2 linked regions of the Mesorhizobium opportunistum WSM2075 genome follow. The protein of the gene in region 1 binds, or shares a complex with, the protein of each later gene. Links are inferred from orthologs where the notes say so. Each region holds a gene or a part of one and is shown in the gene's direction. Other genes may lie near its edges.

Region 1 (13,997 bases):
GCACCACGTCGCCGTTGTCTTCGGCGACATCCGCGATGGAGAAGAGGTGCCTGTGCGCCTGCATTCCGAGGATGTGGTGACCGACGTCTTCGGCACCAGTCACCGGCTGGACGCCATCATGAAGGCAATGGGCGAGCGCAAGCGCGGCGTCATCGTCTATCTGCGTGAGGGCTCCGTCGGTGTCGCGCACCAGGAGCGCAAGCGCCCGGCGAGCGGCGAGCGCGAGGATCATGAGGAGGCCCGCCGGCGCGAGAATGAATGGCGCGAAATCGGCCTCGGCGCTCAGATCCTCAAGGATCTCGGCATCTCCTCGATCAATTTGATCGCCTCGCGCGAACGCCACTATGTCGGCCTCGAAGGGTTTGGCATCCATATCGCCAAAACCGAAATCATCTGAACTGCCAGTGATGATAGCGCCCGGTCCGTTCAAACCGGGCGCTTCGTGGATCATTCAGCAGGAACGACCGCCGCTTCGCATCCATCCAGCTCGCAATTGTGGATGGCGAGGCTGCTCTGCCCAAATAGTACCGTGACCAGCGCAATGGTGCCTGATGCCACCGAAACCCAGAACCCGTTCTGGGCGCCGAACGCGTCCACCACCGCACCGGCGGTGAACGACCCCAGCGCCATGCCGATGCCGATGCCTGTCATCACCCAGGTGATCCCCTCGGTCAGCATCGCTTCCGGCACATGTCGTTCGATCAGGCCGAACGCCGTGATGAAGGTCGGCGAGATCGCGACGCCGCTGATGAAGACGGTCAGCGCCAGCAGCGGCACGCTGTCGGCGGTGAGCGGCAGCAGTGTGCCGAGCGCGACCAGGGCGACCGCGATGGCAAGTTGGCGCTGCAGCGGCGCCTTGAGGTTGAGCGCGCCGACGACGATGCCCAGCGCGAACGATCCCAGCGCATAGACGCCGATGACGAGGCTCGCGGCACCCGGCTGGCCGAGTTCCTTGGTGATCGCCACCGTGCTCACTTCCGTTGTCGCAAACGTCGCGCCGATGAAGATCAGGGCGAAGGTGATGATCCGCACCGGCCGCAGGCGGATCGCCGAACCGCTGGAGCCATAGTCCACCGGTCGCACTTTCGGCTCGGTCGACCGCTGCAGGATGAAGGCCATCGATCCGACGGCGAGGAACAAGGTGCTCGCCAGCATGCCGGCCTCGGGGAACAGGCCGGCACTGAGGCCCACCGACAGCGACGCTCCGGCGATATAGACCAGTTCGTCCGCCGCCGATTCGAAGGCGAAGGCGGTGTTCATCTGAGGCCGGCCCCGGAAAATCTCGGTCCAGCGCGCCCGTACCATTGCCGGCATGCTGGGCATGGCTGCCGCCAGCAGCGCGGACACGAACAGCGTCCACATAGGCCAGTCCTGATTGGCCGCTGCAATCAGCATGAGGAAAGCAAGCACGGAGATGATGGTGGTGGGCACGACAATTGGGGTCTGGCCAAAGCGGTCCACCAGCCTTGATATTTGCGGCGCCAGGAAAGCGTTGGCCAGCGCGAATGTCGCCGAAACGGCGCCCGCCAGCCAGTACTCGCCGTGTGTCTGCGACAGCATCGCCACGATGCCGATCGGAGCCATGGCGATCGGCAAGCGCGCCATGAAGCCGGCAGTTGCAAAGCCCTTGGCGCCAGGGGCGCGAAAGATTTCCGAATAGGGGTTCTGCATGATGCTGTTCCTCGACAAAGGACAATTCGACAATTACATACGACGCGTATGAGTGTTAGATAGACCATACGTCGCGTATGTCAATTGGCATACGAGACGTATGTGAATAGGGCCAGACGGAATGCACAAACCACGCAAGGAGATGATTGCGCAGACGCGCGCCAAGCTGATCGCCGCGGCCCGGCAGGCCTTCGGCACCATCGGCTACGCCGAGGCGTCCATGGATGATTTCACAGCGTCGGCTGGGCTGACGCGCGGCGCGCTCTATCATCACTTCGGCGACAAGAAGGGGTTGCTGGAGGCGGTCATCGCCGAAATCGACGCCGAGATGGCGGCTCGGGTGAATGAGGTCGCATCGAGAGCGCCGAACCGCTGGCAACACTTCGTCGACGAGTGCACGACCTATATCGAGATGGCGCTGGAGCCGGAGATCCAGCGCATCATGTTCCGCGACGGCCCGGCCGTGCTGGGGGATCCGGCACAATGGTCGAATGCCAATGCCTGCGTCGGCTCAATGACCGATCATCTTGCCGCGCTGCAAGGGGAGGGGGTGGTCGTCCCGAGCGTCGACCCCGAAACCGCCGCACGGCTGATCAACGGCGCCAGCAGCCAGGCGGCGCAGCGGATCGCCAATTCGAACGATCCCGAGGCGACATCGAGGAAGGTGGTGGTGGCGTTCAAGCAACTGCTCGAAGGCCTGCTCAGGAAACCGGGTTCGCAGCCGAACTGATATCCCGTCCGCGGTCCGGGATCCGCCCACGATTGACAATCTTCGGGTTGAGCGCATCCTCCCCAGCCATCTCTGAGGGGATTCGGGGCATGTGGGATTTCGATATCGGCAGGTCGGTGTCCATCATGATGCGGACCTGGCCCTTCATTGTCTTTCGCATGATCGTCTATTTCGGCATCACGCTGGCCTACATCATGGCGACCGGCACCGGTGCCTCGGTCGGCTATGGCGTCGGCCATATCTCCACAGATCCCGACGGGCCGATGTCCTTTGCCCTATGGGGCGGCGTGGTCGGCTTCGGCATCGTCTCGATCGCCGTCTACTGGATCCGCGAATACATCCTCTATGTCGTCAAGGCCGGCCATATCGCCGTCATGGTCCATCTGATTGACGGCCAGGACGTTCCCGGCGGCCAGGACCAGATCGCCTATGCCAGGCAAGTCGTGACCGAGCGGTTCGCCGAGGCCAACATCCTTTTCGTCGTCGACCAATTGGTCAAGGGCGCCATCCGCGCCATCACCGGCCTGCTTGGCGGCATTGCCGCCTTCCTGCCGATTCCGGGCCTGAGCGGCCTGGTCTCCTTCATCAACACGGTGATCCGCCTATCGCTGACCTATGTCGACGAGATCATCCTCGGCTACAATATCCGCATCAATTCGTCCTCGCCCTTCGAGACAGCGCGCCAAGGCGTGGTGCTCTACGCCCAGAACGGCAAGACCATGGTCAAGAACGCCGTCTGGCTGGCAGTCATCATGTGGGGCGTCTCTTTCGTCATCTTCTTGGCTATGCTGGCTCCTGCCGCCGCAATTCTCTTCATCATGCCGGGGCAACTGGCTGGTTGGGCCTTCGTGCTCGCCATCGTCTTTGCCTGGGCGTTCAAGGCGGCTTTCATCGAGCCCTTCGCCATCGCTTGCCTGATGCAGGTCTATTTCAAGACCATTGAGGGCCAGGTGCCCGATCCCGCCTGGGACGCTCGGCTCTCCGAGGCATCGTCGAAATTCAGGGAACTCAAGGACAAGGCGCTGGCCTCCTTCGGCGGCTCGCGCTGGGATACGGCGGGCGCGACACGCTGATCGGCCGGGCTTGCCGGCGCGGCATTGACGGCGTTGAGGCGTGCAACCGTCGATTTGAGCCGCACCTCGCCCTGACCGCAAAAAGTCTCGCTCTTGATCAGTTCGGGCAGCGGCAGGCGTCGGCCCCAGCCATGGGTTTCGAGGTCCGGTTTCGGCGCGAATTCGGAGACCCGGCCGACGCAGAGATAGGCGACCGGCGTCACGTGATCGGGAATAGCCAGCAGGCTCTTCAGCGCTTGCGACTCGATGATGCTGACCCAGCCGACGCCGACGCCCTCGGCGCGCGCCGCCAGCCAGAAATTCTGCACCGCGCAGACCGTGCTGTAGAGGTCCATTTCCGGATTGTGCCAGCGTCCCAGCGGCGAACCCTTCGACCGCTGCCGGTCGCAGGTGATGCAGATGTTGAGCGCGCTTTCGCAGATGCCTTCCAGCTTGAGCTTGCGGTAGAGCGCCTGCCTTTCCTGTTCGATGGCCGGAAGTTCCTGTTCGCGCGCGGCGAGGAACAGGTCGCGCACTTCCGCGCGCCGTGCGGCATCGCGGATGACGATGAAGTTCCACGGCTGCATGAAGCCGACCGACGGCGCGTGGTGGGCGGCAAGCAGCAGCCGCGCCAGCACCTCGTCGTCGAGCGCGTCGGGCAGGAAATGGCTGCGCACGTCACGCCGCGTGAACATGGCGCGGTAGACCGCGTCTCGCGCCATCTGGTCAAATCCGTCGCTACCAGGAGCGGTCATGTGTTCCGGCATCGCTTGTCCCCTTGCGATTGCTATCGATGCCAGCCGCCTGACCATGCGGATGACGATGTCTGCCAGGCCGGTCTTCTGGCTTGGGATCAACCCGCGTCCGATGCCTTCCCGTCATCGACAGTGGCATTTACCGGCGCGGTCCCCCTCACAGCGTTGGGCACGCCACGGAATTCAACCGTGTTCCCGATTCTCCCGCTTGCGGCGGGCACCAGGCAGTGTCCGCGACCTTACGCCGAACCGCCCAGGGCGCCAATCCCCGCAGCGACGCCAATGGACGCAGGCGTGATTTTCCCCAGCGATCGAGCCGCGATGCATGGCCATCGCGGCGCCGGGGCACTAGATAGGGAGCATGGCCACTCGTCTCTACACGCATCCGATCTTCCTCGAACACATCACGCCGCCTGGCCACCCCGAGCGGCCGGACCGCTTGCGCGCCATCGAGCGGGTGCTCGACGACGAGGCCTTCGCCGCACTCGATCGTGTCAAGGCGCCGGAAGGTGACGAGGCCACCATCCTCTACGCGCATCCCGCCGATTTCGTCGCCCGCGTGCGCGCCGCCATCCCTGACCAAGGCATCGCCCGCATCGATGCCGACACCACCGCCAGCCCGAAGAGCTGGCAAGCTGCGATCGCGGCGATCGGCGCCGCCAATGCGGCCGTCGACGATGTCTTTGAGGGCCGCGCCGACAATGTGTTCGTCGCAGCGCGGCCCCCTGGCCACCATGCCGAAAAAACCACGGCCATGGGCTTCTGCCTCTTCAACACGGCGGCCATCGCCGCGCGTTATGCACAGAAGAAGCATGGCGTCGAACGCGTCGCGGTCGTCGACTGGGACGTGCATCACGGCAACGGCACGCAGGACATTTTCTGGGACGATCCTTCGGTGCTCTATTGCTCCACGCATCAGATGCCGCTCTACCCCGGCACCGGCGCGAAGGACGAGACCGGCGCCGGCAACATCGTCAACGCGCCGCTTGCGCCGCAGACCGGCAGTGAGGTATTTCGCGACGCCTTCCTGTCGCGCGTGCTGCCGGCGCTCGACAATTTCGCGCCGGATTTGATCATCATTTCCGCGGGCTTCGATGCGCACCACCGCGACCCGCTGGCCGAGATCAACCTGACCGAGGACGATTTCGATTGGGCGACCGGCCAGCTGATGCAGCGCGCCGCGCGCCACAGCCGCAACCGGCTCGTCAGCCTGCTCGAGGGCGGCTACGATCTGCAGGGATTGGCATTTTCGGTCGCCGCCCATGTCGGGCGACTGATGAAAGGATGAATGATGGCTGGTGAGACCAACGAAGACGTCAAGGCGATGAGCTTCGAACAGGCACTCGACGCGCTGGAGAAGATCGTCGATGATCTGGAGCGCGGCGACGTACCGCTCGACCAGTCGATCAAGATCTATGAGCGCGGCGAGGCGTTGAAGGTGCATTGCGACCGGCTGTTGAAGGCCGCCGAGGACAAGGTCGAGAAGATCAGGCTGTCGCGCGACGGCAAGCCAGTCGGGACGGAGCCGCTCGACGCGGACTAGAGCAATTCCAGGAAAAGTGTGAGACGGTTTTCCGTCCGGAATTGCGTTAAAACAAAGAGATAGGGTGAACCGCTCTTGGAGCGCGGTCTCACCGGTTTTTGGACACTATCATGTTTGAGGATTAGAGTTCGTCCCGATTGAAACGGCTCCAGGACAAGAGGAGATACGGAAGCGATGTGCAGAAACATCAAGACCCTGTTCAATTTTGATCCGCCGGCAACCAACGACGAAGTCCGCGACGCGGCACTTCAGTTCGTCCGCAAGCTGAGCGGAACGACGCGGCCCTCGAAGCAGAACCAGCACGCGTTCGACCATGCGGTCGAAGCTATCGCGGCATCGGCACGCGAGCTTCTCGATTCGCTTGAAACCAACCAGCATCCGCGCAATCGCGAAGAGGTTGCGGCCAAACTGCGGGCAAAGGCGGCGATCCGCTTCGCCTGATGTGGCCAGGGCGGTCCTTGGCCGCCGACAAGGAGAGTTCATGAGCTTCTTCCCCGGGGAGGATCCCGAAGCCGGCGACGCCTTCGCAAGCGACCAGATCGAGCTGATGGTCATCCCGAATGCCAAGGACATTGGCGGCTTTGAAGTCCGCCGCGCCTTGCCGACCGCCAAGAGACGGCTGGTCGGTCCGTTCATCTTCTTCGACCGCATGGGACCGGCGATCCTGCGCGCCGGCCAGGCGCTCGATGTCCGCCCGCATCCGCATATAGGCCTGTCGACGGTGACCTATCTGTTCGACGGCAAGATCCGCCATCGTGATTCCCTCGGCACCGAAATGGTGATCCAGCCCGGCGACGTGAACCTGATGACCGCCGGCCGCGGCATCGTGCACTCCGAGCGCACGCCCGAAGAACTGCGCGGCGCGCCGATGTCCATCTCCGGCCTGCAGACGTGGCTGGCGCTGCCGGACGACAAGGAAGAGGTGGCCCCGGTGTTCGAGAACACCGCTGTCTTGCGGCTTCCCGATATCGACGCCGAAGGCGTCAGCGGCCGCGTCGTCATCGGCGATTTCCAGGGACTGCGCTCCCCGGTGAGGACCGACTCCGAGACGCTCTACGCCGATCTCAGGCTTGCGCCGGGCGCCAGTGTGAAAATCCCGCCCGATGCCGAAGAACGCGCCGTCTATACGCTTGAAGGCGAGGTCTCGATTTCGGGCGACGTCTTCCCGGCGGAGCGTCTGCTGGTGTTCCGTCCCGGCGATGAGATCATCGTATCGTCGCAAACCGGTGCGCATTTCATGCTGTTCGGCGGCGCCTCGCTCGGTTCGAAGCGGTATATCTGGTGGAATTTCGTCTCGTCGTCCAAGGAGCGCATCGAACAGGCCAAGCAGGAATGGAAGACGGGCCGCTTCGATATCGTTCCAGGAGATGAGGAAGAGTTTATTCCGTTGCCGGAAGGCTGAAGAAGATCGGCGAGGGGACCTGATTGATCCGCGTCGCTGACACGCATTTACTTTCGCCGGCCGGCGGCCTATCCCGCCGTTGAACAGAAAGCCCGAGCACCCGTGAACGCAACGCCGCAGACGCCGCTTCTCGACAAGGTCCGCATTCCGGCGGATCTGCGCGCGCTTGCCGAGAGCGAGCTGCCTCAGCTTGCGTCCGAGCTTCGCCTCGAACTGATCGACGCCGTGTCTCGCACCGGCGGCCACCTTGGCGCCGGCCTTGGCGTGGTCGAACTGACGGTGGCGCTGCACTATGTCTTCGACACGCCGGATGACCGGCTGATCTGGGATGTTGGCCACCAGGCCTATCCGCACAAGATCCTGACCGGCCGCCGCGACCGTATCCGCACACTGCGCCAGGAAGGCGGCCTGTCCGGTTTCACCCGCCGCGCCGAGAGCGAATACGATCCCTTTGGCGCCGCCCATTCCTCGACATCGATATCGGCCGGCCTCGGCATGGCCGCCGCGCGCGACCTCTCTGGCGGCCGCAACAATGTCATCGCCGTCATCGGCGACGGCGCCATGTCGGCCGGCATGGCCTATGAGGCGATGAACAATGCCGGCGCGCTCGATGCCCGTCTCATCGTCATCCTCAACGACAACGACATGTCGATCGCGCCGCCGACCGGCGCCATGAGCGCCTATCTGGCGCGGCTTGCCTCGGGCAAGGCCTATGCCGGCCTGCGCGACTTCGGCAAGAAGCTGACCTCCTACCTGGGTAAGCGCGCCGACCGCGCGATCACACGGGCGGTCGAACATGCGCGCGGCTACGTCACCGGCGGCACGCTGTTCGAGGAGCTCGGCTTCTATCACATCGGCCCGATCGACGGGCACAATCTGGAGCATCTGATCCCGGTCCTGAAGAACGTCCGCGACAATGGCGAAGGCCCGGTGCTGATCCATGTCGTCACCCAGAAGGGCAAGGGCTATGCGCCGGCCGAAGCCGCCGCCGACAAATATCACGGCGTCAACAAGTTCGACGTCATCACCGGCACGCAGGCCAAGGCGCCGGCCAACGCGCCGGCCTACACCAAGGTGTTCGCCGAAAGCCTGATCCAGGAGGCCCGCGAGGACGACCGCATCGTCGCCGTCACCGCCGCCATGCCGGGCGGCACCGGCCTCGACCTGTTCGGCGAGGTGTTCCCGGCCAGGACCTTCGATGTCGGCATTGCCGAGCAGCATGCGGTCACCTTCGCGGCCGGCCTCGCCACCGAAGGCTACAAGCCGTTCGCGGCGATCTATTCGACCTTCCTGCAGCGCGCCTACGACCAGGTCGTCCACGACGTCGCGATCCAGAAATTGCCGGTGCGTTTCCCCATCGACCGCGCCGGCTTCGTCGGCGCCGACGGCGCCACCCATTGCGGCGCTTTCGACACCACCTTCCTGGCAAGCCTGCCGGGTTTCGTCGTGATGGCGGCGGCCGACGAAGCGGAGCTGCGCCATATGGTGCGAACCGCAGCGAGCTATGATGACGGGCCGATCGCCTTCCGCTATCCGCGCGGCAACGGCGTCGGCGTCGACATGCCGGAACGCGGCTCGGTTCTCGAACTTGGCAAGGGCCGCATTATCAGGGAAGGCACCAAGGTCGCCCTGCTGTCCTTCGGTACGCGTTTGCAGGATTGTCTGGTCGCCGCCGAGGAACTCGGCGCAGCCGGGCTTTCCACTACGGTCGCCGATGCTCGCTTCGCCAAGCCGCTCGACCAGGATCTGATCCGGCGGCTCGCCCGCTCGCACGAGGTTCTTGTGACGGTGGAGGAGGGGGCAGTGGGCGGCTTCGCCAGCCACGTGCTGCAGTTCCTCGCCCATGAAGGATTGCTGGAAAGCGGCCTCAAGGTGCGCCCGCTGGTGTTGCCCGACACCTTCACCGACCACGCCAAGCCGGAAAAGATGTATGCCGATGCCGGTCTCGATGCCGACGGCATCGTGCGCACCGTGTTCACCGCGCTGGGGCATACGGCCCACGCCCAGCGCGCCTGACTCGACATATCAAGCGCTTGAATCGGTTTGCCGGCCTGATTTCATAACCCATTGTTAACACTGTCATTTGGCGTTTTGCTTACCGTATCTCTTGGCCGTTTTTCAACGACGCCCTGCTAGATCGATGCCAGGCAGGGAGACAATGGGAATGAAGACGCTTTTGTGTGGCGCGGCGTTTCTGGCCGTCATCGCGGCACCCGCGGCGGCCGAGACAAGCTATGACCGCAATCTCGAAAAGGCAGCAGTGGGCATTGTCGCCGGCAAGATGGGCGATATCAGGGGCGGCTTTTCCTACAAGCAGGTGCCGCAATTGGTGGTCGTGCCGGACCCCGCGCCTGCGCCCCCGGCTGAGCATCCGCGTGAACAGGCTTCAGGGGGGCGGGGCGACGGCCTGTCTCCAGCCGTCGACCGGCAAGTGCCCCGCACCATATTCTAGAACCACATGTCGCGTACGCAGCGGCCGTCCCGCGGCAGATCCTCAAAAGTGTCGAGGCCGTCGAAACGGTCGATCGGCAAGTCGGCGACCGCTTCTGGCGGCGCCAGCCGCGCATTGACTGCGATGGGGCAAGGCCTGATGTTCAGATGGGAGCTGGTGCGCCCGCGGGCTTTCGCGCCCAGCAGATGAATGATTGGGCGACGACTTGCGATCATTGTAATCGGCCTGCTTCTGGTGGCCTGCTATAGTCGACGGCATCATCGAGGTTAACGTGAAAAGTTTTGGCGCACTACTGATTTCTATTAGCGCAATTGTCATAATTATATCTATTATTTATCAATCACTTTTATACATTTTCTACAGGGCGAGGCACGATAAGCTGAAAAAGGCAATTTTCTATGTAAGGGCCTTTTTTTCACTCCTATTCATGTTGGGAATGATCATAGATAGGTAATATGCGGAGAAAAAAGTGCGCGCGATAGGGGCAAGAAGTACTGTGACTGGAATTACGGATTTGCGGTGACAGTGCACATTCTCTCTTCGCCGCCTTGTGCTGGCAAGGCAAGTCTCAACCACCTTAAACCACAAGCTCATGCCCATGGTAACCTCAACTCGGTTGTTTCGCTTATGGGGTGCGGTCCCGCGCTGTCATCGTGTTCTTGGGACGCGCCCCTCAAAGTGCAGCAGGTCGCTTGGATTTCGCACGCTGTCCGACGATGTTCTCTGTTCCACCCCAATGTCCTTGCCATCACCGCCGGCTTTCGCCATGAAGGCCAATGAATTCGCCTCTGCCAGCCAGCGCCCGCCAGCGGCTCGACGACCTGCTCGTCCAGCGCGGGCTGTTTGCCAGCCGTTCGCGTGCCCGTGATGCGGTCGAGCGCGGCACGGTAACGGTCGACGGTGTTATCGCGCGCAAGCCCGGTCAGAACGTTTCGCTGCAATGTCTTGTGACCATCGATGATCCGGCGCAAGGCTATGTGTCGCGCGCGGCGTTGAAGTTGCTCGGCGGGCTTGACCATTTCGGCCTCGACCCCGCTGGAAGCGAGGCGCTGGACGTCGGCGCCTCGACCGGCGGCTTCACTCAGGTGCTGCTCGAACGCGGCGCATCCCATGTCACGGCGATCGACGTCGGTCACGGCCAGACGCATCCAGATGTTGCCGGAGATTCGCGCGTCACGGTCGTCGAGGGGCTGAACGCCCGCGATCTCACCATCGCCGATCTTGCCGGCAGGATTCCGGATTTCATCGTCTCCGATGTCAGCTTCATCTCATTGAAACTCGCGCTGCCGCCGGCGCTTGCCATTGCGAAGGCCGGTGCCAGGGCGATCTTTCTGGTCAAGCCGCAATTCGAGGCGGGTCGCGAGGCGATCGGCAAGGGCGGCCTGTTGAAAGATCCCTTCGACGCTGCCCGTGTCGCCGGCCTGCTACAGGATTGGCTCGACGCCGTTCCCGGCTGGCGCTCGCTCGGCCTGCATCTGTCGCCGATCGAAGGTGGCGACGGCAACCGCGAATTCCTGCTCGGTGGGGTCAAGGATAGATGAGCGCGCGCTTCACCATCAAAAAGCTTGGCGCCCAGGGCGACGGCATCGCCGAAACCGAAAGCGGCGATCTGTTCATTCCCTTCACGCTGCCCGGTGAAACCGTCACCGCCGCGCGCGAAAGGGATCGCGCCATGCTGATGGCGGTGCTGGAGGCCTCGCCGCTGCGCATCGATCCCGCCTGCCGCCATTTCACCGAATGCGGCGGCTGCGCCCTCCAGCATTTCCGGGCCGAAGCCTATCGCCAATGGAAACGCGACAAGATGGTCCACGCCCTGAAGGGCATCGATTGCGACATCGGCGAACTGGTCGCCTGCGCGCCGCACACGCGCCGCCGTGTGGTGCTTGCCGCCCGGCGCACCGAGACAGGCATGCTGCTCGGCTTCAATCGCCATCTGTCGCCCGAAATCATCCCCATATCCGAATGTCCGATTTCGCTGCCCGAGATCGTCGCCGCGCTCGACCGGCTTAAGGCGCTCGCGGACTTGATCTGCGCCACCACGAAATCGTTCCGGATGGCGGTGACCGTGACCGGTTCCGGCCTCGACGTCGCCGCGCATGAATCCGGCAAGCTCGGCGAGAACCAGCGCCGCATCGCCTCCAATTTCGTCATGGCGCAAGGCTTTGCCAGACTGTCCATCGATGACGAGATCATCATCGAACCGAGGAAGCCAGTGGTCATGTTCGGCAGCGTCGCGGTCGCCGTGCCGCCCGGCGCCTTCCTGCAGGCGACCGAGGCAGCCGAGCAGACCATGGCCGATATTGTCGGCGCCCATCTGAAGCGTGCCAAGAAGGTCGCCGATCTTTTCGCCGGCTGCGGCAGCTTTGCGCTCAGGCTGGCCGCGAAGTCGGAAGTCCATGCCGTGGAAGGCGATGCGGCGGCCCTTTCTGCGCTCGACCGCGGATCGCGTTTCGCGACCAGTCTGAAGCGGGTGACGGGCGAGCGCCGCGACCTGTTCCGTCGGCCGCTGACATTCAAGGAGCTGAACGCCTTCGACGGCTTGGTGTTCGATCCGCCGCGCGCTGGTGCCGAGGACCAGTCGAAGCAGATCGCCCGCTCGGATGTTGCCTACGTTGCCGCGGTGTCCTGCAACCCGGTGACGCTGGCGCGGGACCTGCGCATCCTCATCGATGGCGGCTACACCCTGAAGAGCGTTACGCCGATCGACCAGTTCCTGTGGTCGCCTCATGTCGAGGCCGTCGCCTTGCTGGAGAAACCGAGGCGACGCCGGTAGTCCGATGTCGCTGGCTCGCGGAAATTTGTGAAGCCTGTGCTCTTTCGACGAAATTGCGCCCCAAAGCCGCCGCGTTGCGTCTCTCTATTTTCGCCCGGTTCGGGAAACATTGCGACCCTTCCGGCGTTGTTAGGCTGAAGGGACGACGGATAGCGGATTGCGGATTGCAATGCGGACGCTTCACAAATTCGTTGGTCTCGTCTTCGTTCTCCTTTTTTTCGCGGTCACCGCCGCCACCGGGGCGGTGGTGCAAGGTGAAAAGCGTCTGGCCTTCGTCATCGGCAATGGCGCCTACAAGGCCGGAGAGCTCGCGACGGCCGCCAATGACGCCGGCCTGATCGCGCAGACATTGCAGGCCGCCGGGTTCGACGTGGTTGGCGCGCGTGACGTGGACCAGGACTCGCTGCGCGGCGCGTTTCGCGATTTCATGGGCAAGGTGTCCGCCGCCGGTCCCGACGCCGTCGTTTTCGTCTATCTCGCAGGCCATGGCGTGCAGTTCGAGGGTGAGAACTACTTCCTGCCGGTCGATGCTCAGATCGCCAATCCAAACGATATCCCGCTTCAGGCGATGCGGATTTCCGATATCACCAGGCCGCTGTCCGGGTTGCCGACCAAGGTCAATATCGTCGTGCTCGACGCGGCGCGGCCAAATCCCTTCCCAAAGTGGAAGGAGCCGCTGGCCGGTGGCCTTGCCTTGGTCGATCCCGATCCGAACATGCTGATAGCGTTCAACGCCGCTCCGGGAACTGTCGCGCCGGAGGGCAAAGCGCCCTACGGAGCCTACGCCAAGGCGCTTGCCGAGATGATGCGCGAAGGCGGCCTGTCGCTACGGGACGTATTCGACCGCACGCGCCTGCGCGTCAGCGAGGTCACGCAAGGCGGGGAACTGCCATGGAGCGCTTCGAAGATCACGGCGCCTTTCGTTTTCTTCGAGCGCAGCGCGGATGCTCCTCCGCCCAAGGTTTCGGCCGCGGAGACCCGGGCGGCGCGAACCAGGCCGATCCGCGATTTCGACGCGCATGACGCCTATGTTGCCGCCCTCGAGCGCGACACGATGCGCGGTTACGACGATTTCCTCGACGCCTATCCGCACGATCCGATGGCCAAGCGCGTGCGCGCCATCATTGCGGCCCGGCGTGAGGCGATCACCTGGCGCGAGACCTGGATGACGGACACGCCTGAAGCCTACTGGTCCTATCTGGAACGCTACGCGCGCGGCCCGCATGCCTGGGACGCGCGCCGCCGGCTGGAGCATTTCGACGCCGAGCTGGAACCGCCGGAGAGCTTCACCGTCATCGTCTACGACGTGGCGCCACCACCGCCCGAGGAAATTATCTATGTCGACCGTCCAGTAATCTTTTTCGACGATTTCGATTTCGCGCCGCCACCGCCGATCACGGTGATCTTCCTGCCGCCGCCGCCGCCGGATTTCGTCGTGCTCGAGCCACCGCCGCCGCCGGTCGACGTCTTCGTCCTGCCGACGCCCTTATTCGTGCCGATACCCGTGTTCATCAACCCGCCGCGCCACATCGTGCCGCCGCCGAACGACATCATCTTCAACAACATCCACAACACGACCGTCATCAACAATATCAACACGACGATCAAAAACGAGACCA
Region 2 (15,856 bases), 3.0 Mb from region 1 along the record:
AGCGGCCGGCTCGCCCATTCCTCGGCCATGCGCGCCAACTACAAGATGCAACGGCTGTTCGTGCCCGACGATCTCGCAGGGGATGCCGAGTTCGATGCCGGCCAGCAGCAAAGCCACTATCTCATGCATGTGCTGCGGCTCGGCGAAGGGGCCGAGATCCTTGTCTTCAATGGCCGCGACGGCGAGTGGTCGGCGGCCATCGCCGCGAAGACAAAAAGGGCGGTGCGGCTGAAGGTGCTGGCGCTGCAGCGGCCGCAGCCGCCGCTGCCCGACCTGATCTATTGTTTCGCGCCCCTGAAACAGGGACGGCTCGACTATCTCGTGCAGAAGGCGGTCGAGATGGGCGCCGGCATCCTGCAGCCCGTCATCACCCAGCATACGCAAGTGGCAAAGCCTTCCATCGACCGACTGCGCGCCAATGTCGTCGAAGCCGCCGAGCAATGCGGCATTCTGGCAGTGCCGGAGGTTCGCGAGGCGGAAAAATTCGAGCGCGTGCTGACTGGCTGGGACAAGGGACGGCGGCTGATTTTCTGTGACGAGGACGCCTCGACCAACAATCCGCTGCCTGCCTTGCAGGCGATAAGGGAAAAGAAGCTCGGGCTGCTAGTCGGGCCGGAGGGCGGCTTTTCCGATGAGGAGCGCAAGATGCTGCGCGCCCTGCCCTTCGTGAGCGCTATTCCGCTCGGGCCGCGCATCCTGCGCGCCGACACGGCGGCCGTGGCCGCGCTTGCGGTGATCCAGGCAAGTGTCGGAGACTGGTAGGACTTGATTTCTTGCAAGGGGCGGCCTGGGGCCGTAGCCTTCAATTCCTCTTGACCTGTGGCTCAGGATTTTTCGCTTGATCGGCTACTGACATTTCGTCCATCTAGCGCCGGCGGTCGTCCGGCCGCTCTACAGCGCCGCGCGTCCTTTCGGACGCGCAAAGGACGCTGTAGCATTCGATTGGGGCACATGATCCTTTCCGAAAATCGAAAGTCGATTTTCGGGGTCATCTGCCGAGGGCTAAGATCATGGCGCGCGACACAACCGATTTCCGGCCGATCGAAGGCGTCGACGAACTCGTCGAGCACCTGGCCGAAGGCAACAAGCCGCGCGACAAGTGGCGCATCGGCACCGAGCACGAGAAATTCCCCTTCTATGTCGATGGCAATGCGCCGGTGCCCTATGGCGGAGAGCGCGGCATCCGCGCCATCCTCGAAGGCATGCAGTCGAAGCTCGGCTGGGATCCGATCATGGATGACGGCCGCATCATCGGCCTGGTCGAGCCGACCGGCCAAGGTGCGATTTCGCTCGAGCCTGGCGGCCAGTTCGAACTCTCCGGCGCGCCGCTGGAAACCATCCATCAGACCTGCCGCGAGGGCAATGCGCATCTGGCCCAGGTGCGCGAGATCGCCGAGCCGATGGGAATCCGCTTCCTTGGCCTTGGCGGCAGCCCGAAATGGTCGCTGGCCGAGACGCCGAAAATGCCCAAGTCGCGTTATGAGATCATGACGCGCTACATGCCCAAGGTCGGCACCAAGGGCCTCGACATGATGTACCGCACCTGCACGATCCAGGTTAACCTCGACTTCGAGAGCGAGGCCGACATGCGCCGCAAGATGCAGGTGTCGCTGAAGCTGCAGCCGCTGTCGACGGCGCTGTTCGCCAATTCGCCCTTCACCGAGAGCCGGCCGAACGGCCTGCAGAGCTGGCGCGGCGACATCTGGCGCGATACCGACAACCAGCGCTCGGGCCTGCTCGAATTCTGCTTCTCACCGGATTTCGGGTTCGCCGACTATGTCGAATGGGCGCTCGACGTGCCGATGTATTTCGTCATTCGCGACGGCCGCTATCATGACATGACCCATATCACCTTCCGCCAGTTCATGGCCGGTGCGGCGCGCAATGAAGTGCCCGACGGGCTGCCGACGATGGGCGACTGGGCCAACCATCTGTCGACGCTATTCCCGGACGTGCGCCTGAAGCGGTTCCTCGAGATGCGCGGCGCCGATGGCGGGCCGTGGCGGCGTATCTGCGCGCTGCCGGCCTTCTGGGTCGGACTGCTCTACGACGAGGCGGCGCTCGACGCGGCGGAGGCATTGACCTCGAGCTGGACATATGAAGAAACACTGGCCATGCGCAATGCGGTGCCTGAACTCGGCATTTCCGCGCCTTTCCGCAACACCTCGCTGCGCGAGATCGCGCGCGACGTGCTGGCCATTTCGCGCACGGGGCTGAAGAACCGGGGCAAGAAGAACCGTGACGGCTACGACGAGACCTCGTTCCTCAACACACTGGACGAAGTGGTTGCGCGCGGCACCACCAGCGCCGAGGAGATGCTTTCCGCCTATCACACGCGCTGGGGCGGTTCGATCGAACCGGTGTTCATGGAATATGCCTATTAACCGCGAGCCGTAGCGAGCGACAAAAGCTGCTTCAATCGGGCGTTGAAACGAATTAGGCTCTCCGCCCAGGATTTCCCGGAGGAGAAGCCGATGCCTACCTTGTTCGACATGCTGACCCAGGCCCAGAACGGCAATGGCATGCAGGCGCTTGCCCAACAATATGGGCTTTCGATGCAACAGACGCAGGCGGCGGTCGCAGCACTGCTGCCAGCCTTTTCGCAGGGGCTGCAACGCAACACCGCCGACCCTTATGGGCTCGGCGCCTTCATGACGGCGATGGCAAGCGGCCAGCACGCCAAATATTTCGAGGATGCGACCCGAGCCTTCTCGCCGCAAGGGGTCGATGAGGGCAACGGCATTCTGGGGCATCTGTTCGGCTCCAAGGACCTGTCGCGCGCGGTCGCCAGCCAGGCGGCGCAAGCCAGCGGTGTCAGCCAGCAGATCCTGCAGCAGATGCTGCCCACGATCGCCTCGATGGTGATGGGCGGGCTGTTCAAGCAGACGACCAACCAGATGCAGGCCGCCGGCGGTTTCGGCGGTGGCGGCAACAATCCGCTCGGCGAGATCATCGAGCAGATGATGCGGCAAGGCGGGGGCATGCAGGCTCCGGCTCCACAGCCACGCCAGGCGCCGCCACCTCAAAACCCGATGGACAACCCGCTTGGCAAGGTCTTGCAGGACATGTTCGGCGGCGGTACGCCGCAACCGCAAAGCCAGCCGCAACCGGCCCCCAATCCCTATGGCGACAACCCGCTCGGCAAGGTGCTGCAGGACATGTTCGGAGGTGGCACGCCGCAGCCGCAAGGCCGGCCCCAGCCGCAGCCGCAGCAGACCCAGAGTCCCTATGGCGACAATCCGCTCGGGAAAATCTTCGAGGAGATGCTACGGCAAGGAGGTGGTGGTGGCGGCTTGCCTGGCGGACAGCCGGCGCCACAACCTCAGGCCTCGCAACGGCCGCAGCAACGACAGGCGCCGCTGCCAGAGACCAATCCGAGCGGTAGGGCGAGGAACCCGTTCGACGATTTGTTCGGCAAAATGTTCGAGACCGGCGCCCAGCAGCGCGACGAGTACCAGAAGGGCGTGGAAACGATCTTCGACCAATTCAAGCGGGACATGGACCGGCGGTAGTTCGAGCAATGACTTTAGGTGAAATAGTCGTGAACGGCTTGATGGCTGCAGCACTAATTGGGGGTGTCTACTCAATTTATCGGTATGACTTCCTTAGTCCGGGCGATGCTCCCGGTTACAGAGACATTCGCGACGCCTTGAGATACGGAAAACCGCTTCCGTCGCAATGGAAGCCCTTGGACGAGAGCAATCGCGCCGGCTATGGGATCTTTGCCGTCAGCCTTTTGGCCTTCGGGATTCTCATTTTTACAGACAGATGGCTGATTGAACTGATCGATCAGTTCTGAGCCACAAAAGAAAAGCCCGGTCCTGGGAGGACCGGGCAACGTGCAGGCAGGGCCGGCGGGGGACCGGCAGGGAGTGGGGAGCCTGCAGAACCTTTGGTCCCGCTGAACCGTGAATGGGTTCACCGGACCGAAACTCGGCGATCAAGCCACCTTGCGGGCGATGTCCTCGATCGTTTCCACACGATCGCTGGCAATTTCCCGCAACATCGCCGTCGGATCGCGGCCAAACGGCACGTCGATGGCGACATGCAGGTCGGCGCGCGTCAGGCCGATGTCGGCGAGCTCGGCGTCCGACATCTCACCAAGGCGATAGAAGGCGCGGCGGTTTTTCCAGGCGCGATAGGCGTTGGAGACGGTGTTTGCCACGCGCGCCGCAACAGCCGGACGCGAGGTGATGCGCGAGGTCTCGGTGGCGAAATCAAACGTGGTCATGTCGGTCTCCTTCAGACTCGAACGGACAAAACCGAACGATCGGCGCTGGCGACAGCGGCCGTTTCGGCTTCGATTCACATGCCTTCATGTGGACAATACCAATTTGCCACCAGCCAATTGATTAATCCAACGAATGTTTCTAATCATAGACATCAACAACAATGATGGATTGGACCGATGAAAGCGCCGCTCGATCTCGATCAGTTGCAGACCTTCATCTCGATTGCCGATACCGGCAGTTTTACCCGCGCGGCGGAGGAGGTTCACCGCACCCAGTCGGCGGTGTCCATGCAGATGCGCCGGCTGGAGGAGCGGATCGGTAAGCCGCTGTTCGAGAAGGAGGGGCGTACCAACAGGCTGAGCGAGGAAGGCGACAAGCTGCTCTCCTACGCAAGACGGCTGCTCTATCTCAACCGCGAAACGCTCGCCGCCTTCGACGACCAGCGGCTCGAAGGCACGATCCGCATCGGCACGCCGGACGACTATGCCGACCGTTTCCTGCCTGAGATCATGGCCCGCTTCACGCGCTCCAACCCGCGTGTCGAGCTGACCGTCATCTGCGAGCCGACGCCGGGGCTGGTCGAGCATATCAAGCGCGGCAATCTCGATCTGGCGCTGGTGACGCACAACGATGTCCGCGGCCAGTCGGAGGTCGTGCGGCGCGAGCCGCTGCTGTGGGTCACCTCGGCCAACCATGCCACGCATGAACAGGTAACGCTGCCTATGGCCTTTGGCCGGCCGAACTGCATCTGGCGGCGCGCCGCCGTCGATGTGCTCGACCAGCAGAACCGCGACTACCGCATCCTGTTCACCAGTTTCTCGGCGACCGTCATCACCGCCGCGGTGCTCTCGGGCCTGGCGATCTCGGTGCTGCCGGAATGCGCGCTCAGGCCCGGCATGCGGGTGCTGGGTGAAGCCGACGGCTTTGGCGCCCTGCCCGATTGCCGCATCGGCATCATGCGCGGCCAGACGTCGCGGCCGGAGATCGTCGACGCGCTCGCCCGCCATATTTCGGAAAGCCTGGACAATATTTCCGTGCCGCTTGGCGAGGAGACGGGAACATTCGACTTCGCGGCACTTGCCTTCGCCAAGATGAAGCGGAGCAAGCCGAACCAGATCCTGCCGGGTTGGTAGGCGGGGATCAGACACATGCGGACCATGAGCGGCTGGATCGACACTGCGCCTTGACGCGGAACGCCAACCAGCCCCCAATCGAGCGATGAGCGACGCAGCATCCGAATCACGCACCAACGCCACCGAATACACGGTGAGCGAGATTTCCGGCGCGCTGAAGCGCACGGTCGAGGACGTCTTCGGCAATGTGCGGGTGCGCGGGGAAATCTCCGGCTATCGCGGGCCGCACTCCTCCGGCCATGCCTATTTCGCGCTGAAGGACGACCGCGCCCGGCTCGACGCCGTGGTGTGGAAGGGCACGATGAGCCGGCTGAAATTCCGTCCCGAGGAAGGGATGGAGGTGATCGCCACCGGCAAGCTCACCACCTATCCCGGCAAGTCCAACTACCAGATCGTCATCGACAATCTGGAGCCGGCCGGCGCCGGAGCGCTGATGGCGCTGCTGGAAGAGCGCAAGCGCCGGCTGCAGGGAGAAGGGCTTTTCGATGCCGGCCGCAAGCGCCGGCTGCCGTTCATGCCGCGCGTCATCGGTGTCGTCACCTCGCCGACCGGATCCGTCATCCGTGACATCATCCACCGCATCAAGGACCGCTTTCCGTTGCACGTGCTGGTCTGGCCGGTCCGCGTGCAGGGCGAGACGTCAGGCGTGGAAGTGACCAATGCCGTCGCTGGGTTCAACGCCTTGGCATGGGACGGCGCCATCCAGCGCCCCGATCTCTTGATCGTGGCGCGCGGCGGCGGCAGCCTCGAGGATCTGTGGGGTTTTAACGACGAGGCGCTGGCGCGCGCCGTTGCCGCCTCCGGCATTCCGGTGATCTCGGCCGTCGGCCATGAAACGGACTGGACGCTGATCGACCTCGTCGCCGATGTGCGGGCGCCGACACCGACGGGCGCCGCCGAAATCGCCGTGCCGGTGAAGGCCGACCTCGAAGCGACGCTTGCCAGCCTGGGCGCGCGGCTCAAAGCGGCGGTCCTGCGCAACTTCGAACGCAAGCGGCAGGCCGCCCGTGCGGCGGCCCGTGCCCTGCCCTCGCCCGACCAATTGCTCGCGCTGCCGCGTCGTCGCCTCGACGAGGCGACAAGCCGGCTCGGCCGCGGCCTGATGGTTTCCACCGAACGAAAGCGGGCACGATATGTTGCCGTGAAGCTGACGCCGACGATGCTGTCGCAGCGAATTGCCGAGGCGCGGCGCACCAACGAACGCAATCTCTTGCGAGCGCAAGGAGCGCTGCGCGCGCTGGCGAGAGCCCGGCGTGCGGAGCTAAATCGGGCAGCGGACCAGTTGCCGAAATGCGCGAGGGCATCGCTGCAACGACACAGGCAGCAGCTGGCCTTGCTGCAAGGCCGCATCACGATCGAGCCGACAGCGCGGCGCCAACGCGTGCAAAGGGATTTGCTGACAGCCTTGACGAGACGCGGCGGCCAGGCGATGCTGATCCGGCTGGAGCGGTTGCGCGGGCGCGTCGTCCAGGCAGACCGGCTGTTGGCGACGCTTTCGCACAAGGCCGTGCTGGCGCGTGGCTTCGCGCTGGTGAAGGATGCCGACGGCGCCGTCATCAAGCAGGCCGCCGACGTGGCGTCGGGAATGGCGCTTTCCTTGGAGTTCGCCGACGGCATTGCTGATGCGGTGGCGACCAGCGGTGCGGCCCGGCCGAAGCCGGCTGCCAAGCCATCCGCCAAGACCCCGGTTGCCAAGACCAGGGAACCCGGCAATCAGGGATCGCTGTTCTGAGACCATGACCGACAATCCGCACCATCTGGCAACGCCATCCGGCAAGCCGCGCGCGCGAAGCTTCGGCATCGGCTTCGACGGAACGCCAGGGCCATTCAACGCAATCACCGACGTGCCGGGCATCGCGGTCGGCTATGCGACGCTGATATCGGGCGACGGCGCGCTTGTCGTCGGCAAGGGGCCGGTGCGCACCGGCGTCACCGCGATCCTGCCCAGGCCGCGCGCCAAGCTGGCCACGCCGGTCTTTGCCGGCATTTTCAGCCAGAACGGCAATGGCGAACTGACCGGCTCGCACATCATCGAGGAAACCGGCGCCTTCAACTTCCCGATCACCATCACCAACACGCATTCCTGCGGTGTTTCACGCGATGGCACGCTGCGCTGGATGCATCATGTGCTGCCGGCAGCACTCGACAGCGGCTGGGGCCTGCCGGTGGCGGCGGAGACCTATGACGGGTTTCTCAACGACATCAACGGCCACCATCTGACATCGGATCATGTTGGCGAGGCCCTCGACGGTGCCGCCGGCGGCCCGATCGAGGAAGGCAGCGTCGGCGGCGGCACCGGCATGATCGCCTTCGGCTTCAAAGCCGGTTCCGGTACTGCGTCGCGCATGGTCGAATGGCAGGGCGGCGCCTACACGGTCGGCGCCTTCGTGCAGTCGAATTTCGGCAAGCGGCGCAATTTTACCCTTCGCGGCCTGCGTGCCGGGCCGGAGCTCGTGGAACCGGCGATCCGCGAAGGGACGCCGCGCGCCGAAAAAGGCTCGATCATCGCCGTCATCGCCACCGATGCGCCATTCCTGCCGCACCAGATGAAACGACTGGCCCGCCGCGTGCCGCTCGGCGTCGCCATGACCGGCGGCTTCGGCTATCACAGCTCGGGCGACATCTTTCTCGCCTTCTCGACAGCCAATCCCGCCGCGGCGCTGGCGCCGTCGGGCCGGATCGCCAATGCCGATTTCATCCCGGATAGCGACATCGACCCGTTCTTCGACGCGGTGATCCAGGCCGTGGAGGAGGCGATCCTCAACGCGCTGACCGCCAATGATGACATGACCGGGCGCGACGGCAATTTCGTGCCGGCGCTGCCGAAGGCTTGGCTAAGAGAAACGTTCGGCTGAGACGAAAACGCGGGCCGAAGGGCCCGCGCATTCAGACAGGGTCGCCCCTAAAATTCTATTCGGCGGCTTTGCTGGACGCCTGCTGGTTCCCGTCCGCCTCGGCTGCTTCCTCGAGCCGGGATGCGATGAGTTCCTTGATGTCGCCGACTTCTTCCTGGATGTCTTCCAACGGAATGCCGACCTCCGCTGCCTTGGCAGCGCATTCCTTGGCCAGAGTCTCGGCCTGCTTCTCGATCCTGGCGTGGGACTGGCAATGGACCTTTTCGCCAATCCATCCCTGCAAGAACTCGATCGCGTGTTCACTCATACTGCTGTTCCCTGGCGGCAAAGCCGGTTGGTAATCATAAACGCCGGCATCCCGCAAAGGATGCCTGTCCCCATTCCAACCGAGTCGTAACGCCCCGGCAAGCCGATGCCGTCCAAGGTCCACAGAGCCGTAGGAAATCGAGGTTTGAAGAACATTTTCTGATTCTGGAGGGGCTGGTACCGTTTAGCCGGATCGACCCGGCTGTGCGCCACTGTTTCTATTTGCTTTTTTCCGGTTTTCGAGCCGATTTTCGTCACAAAAGATGGCGCAATACGTAGCACATTTACAGTCGCTTCCGTGGCGCAGCCCTTAGGCATGCGTTACGAAGCCGCCGCTATATAGTGATATCCCCGTTCAATGTCGACTCCTCTCGATTTTGCCCGCAAGACGCGGAAAGTCGCACCTTTTGCCAGCCCCGTCAGCCAGCCCCGTCAGAATGTCTCCACCCAAGGCCTGAGCTCCATTTCCCAGGTCCAGGCGCTGCGCTGCTGGCGATGGATGGAGAGATAGGCCTCGGCAATCGCATCCGGTGACAGCCGGCGATCCTGCGGCTCCGACTCCTGGCCGGACATGGCCGAAGCGATGGCGCCATCGATGAGGAAGTGCGCGACGTGGATGTTCTTCGGGGCCAGTTCGCGGGCCATGGATTGCGCCAGTCCGCGCAAGCCGAATTTCGGCATGGCAAAACCGGCGGAGCCGGCGAACCCTTTCACGCTTGCCGTCGCGCCGGTGAAGAAGATCGAGCCCGCCCCTCGAGCGAGGAGCCGCCGGGCCGCTTGCTGACCGACCAGGAACCCGCCATAGGCGCCGACCAGCAATGCCTGCCGGACCGCCTCGGGATCGAGCTCGGTTATCGGGCCGCGGGCGCGTCCGCTGGCATTGAAAATCACGATCGAAAGCGGACCGGCCTTGTCGGCGACATCGAACAAACGCTCGACCGATGCGGGATCGGAGACATCCGTTGCCACGGCCTGCGCGCCGATTTGTGCCTGCAAGGCGCCGAGTTTCTCGATATTGCGGGCGGCCAGGACCACGCGAAAGCCCTCGCCGGCGAGCAGGCGCGCCAGCGAGGCGCTCAATCCGGAGCCCGCGCCGGCGATGACGGCGACATTGGAGGTCATGAGACCCTCCTTCTTTCCACTGATTGCGGCCGATCACCGAATGACCCAGACGAAACCTGCCGGATCGGCGCGGCCCTGGCAACGCGCGTGTCAGGAAGAAAAATGGCCGGGCGCGAAAGCGGCCCGGCCAAAAAGAAGGTCAAAACCTTCAGAGGGGAACACCGTTCAACGAAATGGGAGGAAAACGCTGAGCGGATTTTTCCCTTTTGAGCCGATTTCCGGCCAGATACGACGAATAATTTTCTAAAGATCGGCATGAGTTGCGAAAATCCTGTCCTTTCGAGCCTGTGAAGCTCAGCCGGCTCGGACTTCCGGTTCCAGCAGGTCCGCATAGTGGCGCCGCGCGACGTCGGGATGCGAACGCAGCCGGCTTTTCAGCAGATTGGTTCCGACATCGCGAAACAGCGGATTGTCCGGATCGCTGGCCGGCCCGCGTGCCTGCGCCGCCAGTTCCTCGGAAAGACCAAGCAGTGGTATCGTCGCATCGAGCCTGGCGCTGAAGAAGAACGGCACCGAAATGCGCTCGACACCGGCGGGCGGCGTTACCACGCGGTGCACCGTTGCGCGCAAATAGCCGTTCGAGGCCAGTTCAAGCAGTTCGCCGATGTTGACGACGAGCGTTCCGGGAATGGGGTCCACATCCACCCAGCTTCCATCATAATCGACCTGCAGCCCTTTGCTGTCGTCCTGGAGCAGCAGCGTCAGGAAGCCGCCATCCTTATGCGCGCCGACACCCTGGTCGCCGCCGGTTGCATCGCGGCCGGGGTAGCGCACGATCTTCATGCGGTGATTGGGCTCCCCTTCATAGATAGGGTCGAAAGCATCCTCGGGTTGATCGAGCGACAGTGCGAAGGCTTTCAACAGCCGGATCGCCACCGCCGTCGCCTTGCTCTGCCAGGCAAGCAGTGCCGGCTTGAGCTCCGGCAGTGCGGCGGGCCACTGGTTTGGTCCTTGCAGCCGCGTCCAGGCGGGAATTCCCGGTCCTTGCGCAATGGGCTGGCGTTCGACACCGATGTCGAGTTGTTCGCGCCAGTCCTCCTTGCCCCTGGTCAGTTCGCCACCGGCGCGCGTGTAACCGCGGAACTGCGCGGATCTGACCATCTCGATCGCAAGCTTGTCGGCCTCCGGCAAGGCGAAGAAATGGCGCAATGCGGTGAGCACCTCGCTGATCTCGGCCCAGGAGATGCCATGTCCGGCCAGATAGAAGAAGCCGATATCGCGCGACGCGGAACGCAAGTCCGCCAGAAATGTCCGGCGCTCCGACGCGCCTTGCTCCAGACGGCTCAGATCGAGCACAGGCACTATTCTTGGCATATCAGGTTCCTTCCCCTGGTCTTTCGGGACGTGGCATGAACTTCCACTTGGAAAACCCAGCCAATTGAATGTGCAGGCACTTTTCCGCGACCGGAGTCGCCATCAGTGCTTGCAAGTCTCATCGACTTCCTATTGCCGGGAAAGGAACGATCGGCCCTTCGAGGCCGCCAGGGCGAACGATTTTTCCACGCATGGATGCGAGCAGAAGATCGCGGGCGAGCAGAAGTCGCGGGCGGAGTGGCCTATTGAAGGTCAACTGGCAGGCAAGTTTCTCGTCGGTCAGTCGCAGCGATGGGCATTGTGCGTCTTCATCATGGCCGCCAGCGCCGGATCGGTTTCCTCCAGCGCGCCGATGGCTCCGTCCGTGTCGTAGAGGCGCTCATCCTGGCCCATCTTGAACTTGGCTTCGAGGCGCTTGATCGGCATGTCGAAGCCGATGATGCTGGGCATGCGCCTCTCCATGCCGCCGGGACCGAGTTCGCGCATGCGCCAGCGGTCGTCGCGATCTCTTTCCAACATGTCGACAAGTTGCAGGAGATGCCGGGCGGTGCCGTAGTCGTCGAGCGGCACCGGCCGGCCATGGCAGTGCACCACGGCAAAGTTCCAGGTCGGCGCACTGTCGCGCACCGGATTGCGCGGATACCAGGACGGCGAAATGTAGCCGTGCGGACCCTGGAAGACGGCGACCGTCTCCCTGCCCTCGGCAATCAGCGCGCTGTGCGGATTGGCCCTGGCGAGGTGTGAGACCAGCGTGCCGTTTGCGCCGCGCGTGCGGTCGAGCACGTAGGGCAGGTGCGAGACGACGAGCCCTTGCGGTCCCGATGTCACCACAGTGGCAAAGACGGCCGCCTCGATCAGGCCGAAGACATCGTCGCGCGACAGCGGCGCGAATTCTGGCTTGCTGTACATGACATCAACTGCGCTGGACGCGGACCGCCGGGATCAGGCCTTGCGGGCGCAGCAGCAGCACGGCGATGACCCCCGACAGCACGATGGCGTCGCGATAGGGCGCGATCGCCCCCGGCAGCGTCGCCTGCAGCAGCACCTCGATGATGCCGAGCAGAAAGCCGCCGGCGACCGCGCCCGGCAAGCTGCCGAGACCACCGACGACAGCGGCGATGAAGGCTTTGAGCACCGGCGTGAAACCCATCAGCGGATCGACGGAAGCGCGCTGCGCCACCCACAGCATTGCCGCGAGCCCGGCCAGCAGGCCGGAGAGCAGGAAGGCGGTGGCGATGATGCGGCTGGCAGGAATGCCCATCAGGCGCACGACATCGAAATCCTCGGCCGCGGCGCGCATCGCCGTACCGGTCACCGAACGGCGCAGGAAGACTTCCAGCGCGACCAGCGCCAACGCCGAGACGACGATGGAGATGCTGGGGCCAACGCCGATGGTGAAGTCGCCGAAGGAGAAGGCGCCGGTCATCCAGCCGGGCATGGCGACAGCTTGCGGCCGGGCCGAGATGCCATTCTGGAAAACCACTTTCAGCAGGCTGGAAACGGCGAAGCTGGTCAGCAAAAGGCTGGTGACGCTGGCGCCGCGCATCGGCCGGAAGGCAACGCGCTCCATGGCGACGGCGGCGAGTGCGCCGCAGGACACGGCGACAAGCACGGCCACGGGGAAAGGAAGGCCGAAGACCAGCGAGGCCAGGAGCGCATAGCCTGACAATGTCATCAGTTCGCCATGAGCAAAGTTGATCAGCCCGACGATGGAAAAGACGATCGCCAGCCCGAGCGCCAGCAGCGCATAGACGCCGCCGAGGCTGACCGCATTGATGATCTGCTGCGCGATCATGCTTCTCAAGCTCCCAGATAGGCCTGGCGGACGAGGTCCGAGGAGGCGAGTTCCTTCGCGGTGCCCGACAACACCACCTTGCCATTGGCGAGCACGATGGCGCGGTCGGCGATTTCGAGCGCCAGAGCCACATTCTGTTCGACCAGAAGGATGGTCAGGCCCTTGCGGCGCAGCTCGGCGATCAGGTCGAAGACGGTGTCGATCAATTGCGGGGCGAGGCCGAGCGAAGGCTCGTCGAGCAGCACCATGCGCGGCTTGCCCATCAGGGCGCGGGCGATGGCCAGCATCTGCTGTTCGCCGCCCGACAGATTGCCGCCCTTGACGCGATGGTAGCGGCGCAGGATCGGGAACAGTTCCAGCATTTCCTCCTCGCGCACCCGTGCCTCGGCCGCGGGCTGATGCACCGCGCCGCCCAGACGCAGATTGTCGGCCACGGTCAGGCTGGCAAAGATGCGGCGGCCTTCGGGAACCAGCGCGACGCCCTTGCGGGCGATCGCCTCCGGCGCAAGGCCGGTAATGTCGACACCGTCGAACACCACCTTGCCGGACGCTGCCGGTACCAGCCCGGCGACGGCGCCGAGCGTCGAGCTCTTGCCGGCGCCATTGGCGCCGACCAGCGCGATGATCTCGCCGCTGTCGACGGTGAGGTCGACGCGGCGCACCGCCTCGACTTCGCCGTAGCGTATCTTGAGGGCTTCGACGCTCAGCATGATATCACGGCGCGGGAACGTCGGCGGCGTCGGGGATCAGCGTCTGCACGTGCTTGCCCTCGCCGCCCTCATAGCGCATCAGCGCCACCGGCCGCAGCGGCATGCGGTCGGTGCCGGCATAGGTGATCTTGCCGGTGATGCCGTCGAAATCCCTGAGGTTGGCGATGGCGTCGCGGATTGCCTTCGGATCGTCGGAGCCGGCGGTCTTCACCGCCTGGTCGAGGATCAGGCCGATCTCATAGCCATTGACCTCATAGGTCGATTCCGGTGCATGGCCGGCATATTTGCTGAAGGCGGCATTGAAGGCCTCGAGCTTGCTGCCCGGCTCGGCATAGCCGGCCGCAGTGTAGACGACGCCTTCGACCAGCTTGCCCAGGGCCTTGATGGTCGGCGTGCCGATGGCGTCGGCGCCATAGACCGGGATGGTGACGCCGGCGCCGCGCAATTGCTGGATGAAGGCCGGGAAGTCCGGCTCGTAGGCCGCCGTCATGATCAGGTCCGGCTTGTCGGCCAGCCCCTTGATGTTGGTTATCTCGGCGGAGAAGTCCGGCTGGCCCATGGTGAAGGTGCCGCGGCCGACGACGGCGCCGCCCTTCTTCTCGAATACCTTGCCGAAATATTCCGGCAGGTTGGCGGTGTAGGTGGAATCCGGCGAGGTCAGCAGGAACACCTTCTTCTTGCCTTCTGAGACGGCGAAATCGGCGACCGCCGTCGCCTGGACGTTGTCGGCCGGATAGGTGCCGAACATGACGTCGCCGACCGCGCCGGTGAGCACGGGTGCCGAGCCGCACAGCGTCAATGTCGGGATGCCGAGCGGCTGCGTGAGCTGTCCTGCCGAAATCGACGGATCGGCATCGCACGGCGTGATCATGATCTTGGCGCCGGCGTCGATCAGTTCCTGGGCAACGGTGGCGGTCTGCGCGGTGTCGGAGCGTGTGTCCTTGATCATCAGCTTGACGGTGTATTTGCCGCCGAGCCCGCCTTTGGCGTTGAGCTCGTCGAGCGACATGCGCAGGCCGGCAAGGGCCGGCTGGTCGTATGGGGCAAGGCCGCCGGTCTGCGCGGTCGCCGCACCGATGATGATCTCCTCGGCGCTGGCCGTGGACATGGCGGCGATGCCGAACGCAGCCGCGCACAAAGCTGCGCGGTGGAGGCGATAGAGGCTTGGCATGTCGGTTCTCCTTCTGGATTTGTTATCGTTGGCTGTTGTCGTTGCGGTCTATGCGGTCTGGCCCTCGGCTGTTGCCTGCGCTGTCTTGGCGCGGGCGGTGCGGCTGCCGAGATAGGCGGCGATGACGGCCGGATTCTTCTGCACCTCGCCGGGCGTGCCGTCGGCGATGACGCGACCATGATCGATGACGACGATGCGCTCGCAGAGGTTCATCACCAGCCGCATGTCGTGCTCGATAAGCACGACGCCGATGCGGCGCTCGGCGCGAACCGCCGACAGGATGGAGACAAGCTCGGCGGTCTCGACCGCATTCATGCCGGCGGCCGGCTCATCGAGCAGCAGGAAGCGCGGCTTCAGTGCCAGCGCGCGGGCCACTTCCAGCCGGCGACGCTGGCCATAGGCAAGCCTGGCGGCGGGCTGATCGGCAAATTTCTCCAGGCCCATGCGAGACAGCTCGCGCATGGCGGCCGCCTCGGCGTGGCCGAGACCGGGTTCGACCTGGCGTGCGGCGACGACGACATTTTCCAGCACGCTCATGTGCGGGAAGACGCGGATGTTCTGGAAGGTGCGGGCGATGCCCGATCGGGCAAAGCGGAAGGCCGAGGCCTGCCGCGCCACGCCACCGACGGATACGCTGCCGGCACTTGGCTCGACATCGCCAGCCAGCATGTTGAGCAGCGTCGTCTTGCCGGCGCCATTGGGACCGATGATGCCGGTGATGCTGTCGGTCTCGAAGCTCAGGCTGACGTCGTCCACCGCCACGACACCGGCGTAGCGGCGCGACAGATGGTCGGCCACCAGCCGGTCCGCGCCGACCTTAAGCGACGGCGCGTCCGAAGCCGTCTCCGCCGGGCGTCCGGGCCGCCGCAGAAGGTTGAGCTCGCGCTCGCCGAAAAGGCCGGTCGGCCGCTGCCAGATGACGAGGATCATGGCGATGGCGAGCACACCCTGGGTGAGGCCGAACAGGACCGGCAGATGCAGGCCGAGCACCTCACCGCCGCCTTCGAAGCGGCGCACCACCTCGATCACCACGATGGTGACGATGACGCCGGCAAAAGCACCGAGCGACGAGGTCATGCCACCGACGATCAGCATGGCGAGCATGGTGAAGCCGAGGTCGAAATAGAAATCGCGCGGCGAAAACGCACCGAGGAACTGCGCCATCATGGCGCCGGCGGCCATCGCCGCGACCACGCCCGCCACCCAGGCGGCAAGCCG

The links.
Region 2: the proteins of MESOP_RS27795 (region 1) and xseA are in contact, whole or in part, in a cryo-EM structure (PDB 8TXR), measured with the Escherichia coli proteins. The link is inferred for Mesorhizobium opportunistum WSM2075 from one-to-one orthologs.

What each region holds. Positions count from the first base shown.
Region 1 is NC_015675.1:5,750,548-5,764,544, reverse strand. The notes cover bases 4,362-7,125. They hold MESOP_RS27795 (exodeoxyribonuclease VII small subunit), read left to right. Parts: upstream 4,362-5,499; coding sequence 5,500-5,751; downstream 5,752-7,125. Other genes in these bases: MESOP_RS27785 (pirin family protein), read left to right, coding at 6,233-7,125; MESOP_RS27790 (DUF2277 domain-containing protein), read left to right, coding at 5,926-6,192; MESOP_RS27800 (histone deacetylase family protein), read left to right, coding at 4,570-5,496. In the rest of the region: ribB (3,4-dihydroxy-2-butanone-4-phosphate synthase), read left to right, coding at 1-397; MESOP_RS27815 (MFS transporter), read right to left, coding at 448-1,671; MESOP_RS27810 (TetR/AcrR family transcriptional regulator), read left to right, coding at 1,793-2,401; MESOP_RS35320 (hypothetical protein), read left to right, coding at 2,491-3,474; more of MESOP_RS27785, read left to right, coding at 7,126-7,153; dxs (1-deoxy-D-xylulose-5-phosphate synthase), read left to right, coding at 7,256-9,169; MESOP_RS27775 (hypothetical protein), read left to right, coding at 9,318-9,605; MESOP_RS27765 (TlyA family RNA methyltransferase), read left to right, coding at 10,382-11,146; MESOP_RS27760 (class I SAM-dependent RNA methyltransferase), read left to right, coding at 11,143-12,378; MESOP_RS27755 (caspase family protein), read left to right, coding at 12,548-13,997. UniProt on the Escherichia coli protein: Bidirectionally degrades single-stranded DNA into large acid-insoluble oligonucleotides, which are then degraded further into small acid-soluble oligonucleotides.
Region 2 is NC_015675.1:2,783,614-2,799,469, reverse strand. What follows is about bases 4,888-7,773. They hold xseA (exodeoxyribonuclease VII large subunit), read left to right. Parts: upstream 4,888-5,450; coding sequence 5,451-7,097; downstream 7,098-7,773. Other genes in these bases: MESOP_RS13375 (DmpA family aminopeptidase), read left to right, coding at 7,102-7,773; MESOP_RS13385 (LysR substrate-binding domain-containing protein), read left to right, coding at 4,888-5,365. Outside these bases: MESOP_RS13410 (16S rRNA (uracil(1498)-N(3))-methyltransferase), read left to right, coding at 28-762; MESOP_RS13405 (glutamate--cysteine ligase), read left to right, coding at 1,011-2,384; MESOP_RS13400 (DUF937 domain-containing protein), read left to right, coding at 2,475-3,512; MESOP_RS13395 (hypothetical protein), read left to right, coding at 3,542-3,799; MESOP_RS13390 (DUF1127 domain-containing protein), read right to left, coding at 3,941-4,231; more of MESOP_RS13385, read left to right, coding at 4,409-4,887; more of MESOP_RS13375, read left to right, coding at 7,774-8,220; MESOP_RS13370 (DUF768 domain-containing protein), read right to left, coding at 8,276-8,527; MESOP_RS13360 (SDR family NAD(P)-dependent oxidoreductase), read right to left, coding at 8,959-9,648; MESOP_RS13355 (isopenicillin N synthase family dioxygenase), read right to left, coding at 9,943-10,962; MESOP_RS13350 (FMN-binding negative transcriptional regulator), read right to left, coding at 11,242-11,871; MESOP_RS13345 (branched-chain amino acid ABC transporter permease), read right to left, coding at 11,876-12,757; MESOP_RS13340 (ABC transporter ATP-binding protein), read right to left, coding at 12,763-13,467; MESOP_RS13335 (ABC transporter substrate-binding protein), read right to left, coding at 13,472-14,638; MESOP_RS13330 (branched-chain amino acid ABC transporter ATP-binding protein/permease), read right to left, coding at 14,687-15,856. UniProt on the Escherichia coli protein: Bidirectionally degrades single-stranded DNA into large acid-insoluble oligonucleotides, which are then degraded further into small acid-soluble oligonucleotides.